2 regions of the Micromonospora sp. NPDC005252 genome follow, and region 1 is predicted to be linked to the other one. Evidence: riboswitches for the same ligand, from Rfam matches in the RefSeq annotation. Region 1 holds a riboswitch; the other holds the start of a gene.

Region 1 (4,161 bases):
CCCCACCTCCGTGCCCGCCGGAGGGTCGGGCCAGGTGCCGACGGACGGGCCCGGTCCCAACGGCCGGAGGGCCGGTTCGGGGGTCAACGTATGAAATCTAAATCACGCATATCTTGACGCATCTTGCGGTGCGTGTGACCGTGGAGCCCGAGCCAGCGCCCACCGCCGGCCCGACTGAAAAGCCTCTTGAGCAGGTCAAACGCGTGGAGACGAGGTGCGGGGATGAGCCGTTCCGGTACGCCTGGCGGGCAGCCGGGCCCGCAGCGGGCTGCCGATCGAGCGCCGACGCCGACCGAGCCGGCCCGAGCGTACGCCGAGCTGGCCGCGGGCAACCGGCGCTTCGTCAGCGGGGCGCCGCGCCACCCCAACCAGGACGCCGGGCACCGGGCCGCCGTGGCCGACGGGCAGCACCCGTTCGCGGTGATCGTGGGCTGCTCCGACTCCCGCCTGGCGGCTGAGATCATCTTCGACCGGGGGCTGGGCGACCTCTTCGTGGTCCGTACGGCCGGACACACCGCGGGCCCGGAGGTGCTGGGCAGCGTGGAGTACGCGGTGACGGTGCTCGGCACTCCACTGGTGGTGGTCCTCGGCCACGACTCGTGCGGTGCGGTGCAGGCCGCCCGTGAGGCGGCCGCCACCGGCGTCGCGCCGCCGGGACACCTGCCCGCGGTGGTCGACGCGGTGCTGCCCAGCCTGCGACGTGCCACCGCCGAGGGCGTGGACGACGTCGACGGCATCGTCGACATCCACATCGCGCAGACCGTCGAGACGCTGCTCGGGCAGTCGCCCGTGCTGGCCGACGAGGTGGCACAGGGGCGGTGTGCGGTGGTGGGCATGTCGTACCGGCTCGCCGCCGGTGTGGTGCGCGCGGTTACCCCCGCACCGGCGGGTGCCGCGACGTTCGACGCGCCCGGCGCCTCGGACGACCCGGCAGCTTCCGCCGCCGCCTGACGCGGACCGCCCCGGCAACTTCCGCCGCCTGACGCGACGAGGGCCGCCCCGCCTGATGCGGGACGGCCCTCGACTTCTTGGCACCGGGTCAGAGCAGCGACATGTGCACGTGGTCGGTGTGGTTCGACGGTCCGCTGTACGACTTCCAGCCGGTCGCCGGGAACCAGATCTGCCGGTTCCAGATCACGTAGTAGATGCCGAGGCGGTCGGCGTTGCGGATGAGGAACGCGGCGACGTTGTTGCCGTACATGCGGGTGTCGTTGTTGTGCCACGGGCTGAAGCCGCTCTTCTGCAACGACCAGTCACAGGCGCGGCCCTTCGGGTGCTCGAACGGGCCACCGTTGCGGTGGCAGCCGACGAACCGGTTGAACCCGGCCCGCTTGACCTCCTTGTACGCGTGCAGGGTGCGCGGCGTGACACAACCGGAGGTGGTGGGGTCGTCCTCGCTGCATGACTCGGCCTTCCAGTCGCCGTCGGCGGTGCGACCCGGGCCGATCCGGGCGACCGGCGAGACGGCGTCGACCAGACCGCCGGTGAAACCCTGACCGCCGACCAGCGCGAGCGCCTTGTCCGCGTCGCGCTTGTCCTTCGCCATCAGGGCGGTCTGCTTCTGCTGCTCGCGGACCTCCGCGTCGAGGGCCAGCTTGGCCTGCTCGGCGCGGGTCTTGACCGTGTTGACCTCGGCGAGCTTCTTCTCGTTGACCATGTTCATCTCGTCGAGCGCCGCGGCCCGTCGGACGAACGAGTCCGGGGCGTCGCTCTCCAGCAGCATCGCGATCGCGCCGATCCGCCCGGTCCGGTACGACTGGGCGGCGATCTGCCCGACCTGCGGGGCCAGCGCCTCCAGGTCGGCCTTCGCCCGCTCGACCTGCAACGCCAGCTCAAGCTGCCGCTTCTTGGACTTGTCCAGCTTGGACTTGGCCGCCACGTAGTCCCGGTTGGTCTGCTCGATGACGTCGTTGAGGAGCTTGGGTTCGTCTTCCTCTTCGTGCCCGGACGGTGTGGGGGTCGTCGGGGCGGCGTGGGCCGGGAGGGGCCCGGCGAACACGGTCAGCGCAGCGAGCACGGCCACCACGGGTGTCAACCAGCGGCGTAGGGGTGCCGTCACAATGTTCCCTTCCGTCGACCGCCGACCGGGTTAGCTGACGGGTTCGGGGCGGAAGTGGCCCCTACCGCTGTCGCGGATTCACCCCACGTACCTGGGTCCCCGGCTCGCCGGTTGGCGATTGGGCGGTGGCACCGCAGGCGCCGCTGCGCGCCTTCGTCGGTGACCGGCAGCGAGGTTACCCGAGAGTCCACCGCCTGAGCTACGTCCTGATGCCGACTAAAAGCGTCATTTCGCCATGGCGTTGAGTGACCAGTGACGCGGTTCTCAGGGCGTAGGCCCGATCCGGTCACGCTGAGGAGTGTCACCATGCCGTATCCGTGCTCCTGTTCGGCTCTGGCCACCCGGTGGTGGCGGTGGATGGGGGTGCGCTCCGCTCCGGGTCGGGCCCGTCGGACCGACCCGCTGGCGGGGAGCTGAGGGCGGCCAACGCCTCCGTCCGGTCCGGACGGGGGCGCGGCGTCAGGACGTCGGCGGCCGCGTCCTGCGCCGGCGTCGACCCGGCCGCGGTCACCACGGCGGCGAGCCCGGTGGTGAGGGGTACGGCGGCGATCAGGCCGAGCGTGGCGACCGCGCTGCGGACGATCTCCTGGGCGAGGAACTCGCTGGTCAGGATCTGCCCGAGGGGGCGGGTGTCGGCGGTGAGCAGAAGCAGCAGCGGAAGTGAGGCGCCCGCGTACGCCAGGACGATGGTGTTGACCGTGGAGGCGATGTGCGCCCGGCCGACCCGGGTGGCCGCCCGGTAGAGCTGCAGCCGGCTCAGGCCGGGGTTGGCGTTCGCCAGCTCGGTGACGGTGGCGGCCTGGGTGACGGTCACGTCGTCGAGCACCCCGAGTGAGCCGATGATGATCCCGGCGAGCAGCAGGCCACGCAGATCGACATCGGCCTGGAACATCGACAGCGTGGTGGCGTCCTCGCTGCCGAAGCCGGTCAGGTGGGTGGCGGCGGTGGCGATGGTCGCGAGCACGCCGGTGAGCACCAGGCTGCCCAGGGTGCCGAGCACCGCGACCGAGGTCTGCGCGGTCACCCCGTGTGTCAGGTAGAGCACCACGAACATGATCAGGGCTGCGCCGACCACCGCCACCAGCAGCGGTGACCGGCCGGCGCTGATGCCCGGCAACACGAAGGTGAGCAGGATGGCGAAGCTGGCGGCCAGCCCTGCCAGCGCGGCCAGGCCCCGCCACCGGCCGAACGCGACGATCGCGGCGGCGAAGACCACCGCGAGCCATACCAGCGGCTTTCCGCGCTGATGCTCGGCGATGTTCCAGCTGCTGGTGGCGGGATCGGTCGGGTCGGTCAGCTCGACCAGGACGACGTCGTCGCCGACCTCGATCCGCGGAGCGCCGGGCCCGGCGGGGACGGGCGTCTGCACCTGCTGGCCGGCGCTCGGCCCGTCCTCGATCCGTACGTCCACGGTCCCGCACGGCCCGATGGCCGGCGTGCCCGCCGGGTTGGCCGACGGTGGGCAGGGTTCGGTCACCACCCGGGTGACCGTGCCGTGGTGGCGCGGCGCGTCCGTGCCGCCGCCGGTCTGCGGCGCCCCGTCCCGTGGCCAGAGCACCACGGCGGCGACGACGGTGGCCACGAAGAGTGGCACCACCGTCGCGACGAGGATCCGCCGGACCCGGGGTGGGACGGGCGGAGCGGTACGGCTGTGGTCGGAACCCAATGCGAGAACTCCCAACGATCCGGTGCGGGGTACGTGCCGACGGGCCGGTCGGTTCACCTCCGCCGGTCGAACGCGGTGCCGGGCGCATCGGATTGCCGGCTGGCGACCCGGTGATCACACAGGGTGAGCCGTCGGACCGGCCGGTCGGCGGAGGCGCCGCGCCGTGGCGGCGCCGGTGCCCGACTGGGCGGTGGGGTCCGGTAGGCCATCGCCGGAAATGCTAGCCAGCCGGACCGGGTGTCGCAGGTCGTGGCGGAGTGTCGGATGGTCGAACCGCCCGCGCGGCGTCGCCCGGAGCGGCATGTTGGAGTCATGCCCGCGTCCGAGCCCGCCCCTGAGCAGGCCGCCGACCAGAGCCAGCACGCGACGCCGGCCGGCCACGATCAGCACGCCGGCCCGGAGAGGCACGCCGGCCAGGACAAGCACGCTGGCCACG
Region 2 (4,161 bases), on a different contig from region 1:
CGGTCGGGGTGATCACGCCGGTCACCCGCCGCGACGAGGTCGCCGGTTGGCTCGGCTCACTCGGCGCGGCGCGGCTGCAGGTGGTGACCAGCCTGGAGGCGAAGGGCATGGAGTACGACGGGGTGGTGCTGGTCGCCCCGAGCGAGATCCGGGCCGATCCGGGCTCCGGCGTACGAACGCTCTACGTGGCGCTCTCCCGGGCCACCCAGCGGCTCACCACCATCGACCCGACCGGCTGACCTGCGGGTTGCCGTGTCGAAGGGTGGGCCGGTCCGTACACTTGCATACATAGCGATGTGAGCATACATTTGACCGGGTCCCGGGTGGCGACGGAGGGTGGATTTCGTGGGAGCAGGTCATGACCACCACCACGGGTCGGTCACCAACGCCGCCCACCAGCACCGGGGCCGACTCTGGGCCGCGTTCGGGCTGCTCGCGACCCTGATGGTGGTCGAGGGTGTGGCCGCCTTCCACACCGGCTCGCTCGCCCTGCTCTCCGACGCCGGGCACATGTTCACCGACGTGCTGGGCATCGGGATGGCGCTCGCCGCGATCACCGCCACCCGGCGGGCCACCGGCGACCCGCAGCGCACCTTCGGGCTCTACCGCCTCGAGGTGCTCGCCGCCCTGGCCAACGCCGTCCTGCTCTCCGGCGTGGCGGTCTACGTGGTGATCGAGGCGATCGGCCGGTTCGGCGACCCGCATGAGGTGCTGACCGGCCCGATGCTCGCGGTGGCCGTCCTCGGCCTGCTCGCGAACGTGATCGCGTTCGCGCTGCTGCGCGCCGGCGCCCGGGAGAGCATCAACCTCCAGGGCGCCTACCTGGAGGTGCTCGGCGACCTGCTCGGCTCGCTCGGCGTGATCGGCGCGGCGCTGCTCATCGCGGTCACCGAGTGGTGGTGGGCCGACCCGTTGGTCGCGGTCGCCATCGGCGTGTTCATCCTGCCGCGCACCTGGCGGCTGGGGCGCGCGGCCGTCCGCATCCTGGTGCAGGCCGCCCCGGAACACCTCCAGGTCACCGCCGTGCACGACCGACTGGCCGCGGTGCCCGGCGTGGTGGAGGTACACGACCTGCACGTCTGGACGCTCACCTCGGGCATGGAGGTGGCCTCCGCACACCTGATCATGGCGCCCGGCGGGGAGGTCGGCACGGTGCTCACCGCGGCGCGTACCGCCCTGCGGGAGGACTTCCGCATCGAGCACGCCACGCTGCAGATCGAGCCCGGGTCCGCCACGGGCGCCTGCGGTTCGATCGAGTGGTGAGCACCTATCTGACGAAAAGACCGTTTTGCGGTCATCTTCGGTGGCGGCGTAGACACCTTCCGTCACATCGACTGCACACGTCCCACCTGCCCCGGTAGGCTCGTCCCCGGCCACCACCCGGCGGCGCCCTCCCGGCGCCGGTGGCGGCCGCCGCCTAATCACCCGAGAGGGCGAACCGGGGAACCACGTTCCTGGGGTGCATCCGCGTCAGCGGTAGGGATCTTCCGTCCCGAACCCGTCAGCTAACCCGGTCGGCGGCTGACGGAAGGACATGCGTAGTGGCACCAGCACGACCACCCGCCGCCCGACTCGCGGCACTGATCGTCATGATGGTCACCCTCGGCGTCGCCCTACCGGTGGGCGCCGCCACCGCCGCTCCCCCCGGCGGCCTGCGGGCCGCCGCGGCGCCCGACGGCGACGAGGAGGGCGGCACCCCCGCGCTGCGGGCCCAACTGGAGGCCGCCAGCAAGGGCTACCTGGACGCGAAGCGCGCCCTGGACACCTCCGTCCAGCGCCAGCAGCAACTCGCGGCCAAGCTGAAGACCACCGAGGCCGAGATGACCGTGCGCAACGGCAAGGTCGGCGAGATCGCCGGCGTGGCGTACCGCACCGGCCGGCTCAGCACCGTCTCGGCGTTGCTCAACACCAACACCCCCGAGGGCTTCATGGACCGTGCGGCCGCGCTGGACGTGGTGGCCGCCAACGAGGACCGGGTGCTGCGCGACCTGCACGCCACCCGGGACGAGGCCAACCGCACCCGCACCGCCCTGGACGGCGAGATCCGCGAGCAGCGCAAGCAGGTCGAGGTGATGGCCAAGCGCAAGGAACAGGCCGAACGGGCCCTGGCGGTCGCCACCAGCAAGCCGCGCACCACCGCTGCCGACACCAGTTCCAACCGGGGCACCTCCACCGCCAACGCCCAGCCCGCGCCGCGCAACTCCGACGGCTCCTGGCCGTCCGAGTCGTGCAGCGTCAACGACCCCACCCCGGCCAGCGGCTGCATCACCCCCCGCACCCTGCACGCCCTCAACCAGGCGAAGGCCGCCGGCTTCACCCGGTACGTCTCCTGTCACCGCTCGGGCGGCTCCGGCGAACACCCGAAGGGCCGGGCCTGCGACTTCGCCGCCCAGAAGGGCGGCTTCGGCGGGGACGCCACCGGCGGCGACAAGACGTACGGCAACAACCTGGCCGCGTACTTCATCCGCAACTCCGACCGGCTCGCCGTGCTCTACGTGATCTGGTACAGGCAGATCTGGCTGCCCAGCAGCGGGTGGAAGTCGTACAGCGGGGGGAACGGCGACCCCTCCAGCGAACACACCAACCACGTACACCTGTCGGTGTACTGACCCCACCGGTGGCCGGCGCACCGTCGAGCGGGTGCGCCGGCCCCGGGTACGTCAGCGGACGTACCCCGGACGCCGCCGGTGATCGGACGACCCGGCCGGGCCGGGCCGGCAGCATGTCGGGTATGCCGCGAATCCCACCCGCCACCCGCAAGGCGCTGCTCACCCTGCACCTCATCACCTCGCTCGGTTGGCTCGGGGCCGACCTGGTGCTGCTCACCCTCGGCATCGCGGCACAGCGCGGCGCCGACCCGGCCGTGGTCTATCCGGTCGCCGGGCTCGTCGGCACGGTGCTGTTCGCGCCGCTGAGCGTGCTCGTCTGGCTCGTCGGCGTCGCCAGCGCGCTGCTCACCCCCTGGGGCCTGGTGCGCCACCGGTGGGTGCTGGTCAAGCTCGTGATCACCACGGTGATGGTCGGGCTGGTGCTGTTCCTGCTCACCCCGAACCTGCGGCACGCGAGCGCGCTGGGCGCCGCCCTCCCCGCCCGGGATCGCGCCGACCTGGTGATCGCGCCCGCGGTGTCGACCAGCCTCATGATCATCGCGACCGTGCTCTCCACGTACAAGCCCTGGGGCCGCCGACCCGCCCGACCCACCGGCGCACGCCATACCTCCGCCGCCGCGAGCCCGGCACGCAACGCGCCACAAGATCGCGCAACAACACGGAAGTCAACAGTGTTGCGTTAGGGCTCCGGCCGGCCAACCCGTGCTGGATGGCCCGGCGATCATGGAGTTGTGGTGCCTGCCTTGGCGTTGTATGGGCGTTTTGTGGCCCACCACAACTCCATGATCGGCGAGGCACGATCATGACTCGGGGCGGTCGAGGGCCGCACCGAGGCGGGTGGCCAGGGCGAGGTGGGCGGCGCGGGCCTGTTGAAAGGCGTACCGGAACAGGGGCGTCGGCGCGCGCAGGGTGATGTCGACGTCGATCCGGACCAGGCCGTCCGGCTCGGCGCGCAACCGGGTGTGGTTGCGGACGGTGGTGGCCGGCCACTGGCGGGCCACCGTGACGATCTCGTCAGGTTCGCTGATCAGCACGTCCGCCTGGTAGGTGGTGCGGAAGCGCAACGGCCCCACCGCCAGCCTGTCGTTGATCGTGTAGCTGGCTCGGGCGCCCGGACGGGGCGGCACCCGGCGGACCCGGACGATCAGGGGGTGCAGTTCGCCCTGGCGGGTCAGGTCGCTCAACAACGCCGCCGCCTCGGCGAGTGAGCAGCGGGCCTGGACGGTGTAGCTGAAGCTGTCGCTGCTGAGCACACAGTCTCCCGAGGTCGCTGGTCGCACGATCGTCCCGTACGCGGCTCAGGCTGGCAACGCCCGGACGGACACCGTCCGTTGTCCCGGTATTCGCGCAGCATTCCCATTACGGTCGGCTGATGGGAAATCACCGGTTGTGACGGAGGGTGGACACATGTTCGGTGACGACCGGTGAGCGGGCACGTGATGGTCTTCGCGCCCACCCCGCAACTGACGGTGACCGTGGATCAGCCGAACGACCAGCCCGAACTGCACCTGCACCCCGGCGGCCAGGGCGTCTGGCAGGCCCGCATGGTGCT

Evidence for each region. A riboswitch is a leader RNA that binds a small molecule or an ion and turns the genes downstream of it on or off. The one in region 1 is predicted to bind cyclic di-AMP.
Region 2: another riboswitch for cyclic di-AMP. It lies ahead of ACFYPH_RS08940 (coiled-coil domain-containing protein); the one in region 1 lies ahead of ACFYPH_RS26935 (hypothetical protein).

What each region holds. Positions count from the first base shown of each region.
Region 1 is NZ_JBIAKN010000013.1:46,547-50,707, forward strand. Features, by position in the region: gene ACFYPH_RS26930 (carbonic anhydrase) at 223-951, shown strand; gene ACFYPH_RS26935 (hypothetical protein) at 1,040-2,059, opposite strand; cyclic di-AMP (ydaO/yuaA leader) riboswitch at 2,064-2,194, opposite strand; gene ACFYPH_RS26940 (YibE/F family protein) at 2,361-3,725, opposite strand; gene ACFYPH_RS26945 (heavy metal translocating P-type ATPase) at 4,038-4,161, shown strand, end outside.
Region 2 is NZ_JBIAKN010000002.1:681,385-685,545, forward strand. Features, by position in the region: gene ACFYPH_RS08930 (AAA family ATPase) at 1-239, shown strand, start outside; gene ACFYPH_RS08935 (cation diffusion facilitator family transporter) at 346-1,263, shown strand; cyclic di-AMP (ydaO/yuaA leader) riboswitch at 1,405-1,536, shown strand; gene ACFYPH_RS08940 (coiled-coil domain-containing protein) at 1,542-2,609, shown strand; gene ACFYPH_RS08945 (hypothetical protein) at 2,732-3,292, shown strand; gene ACFYPH_RS08950 (SRPBCC family protein) at 3,410-3,862, opposite strand; gene ACFYPH_RS08955 (PfkB family carbohydrate kinase) at 4,034-4,161, shown strand, end outside.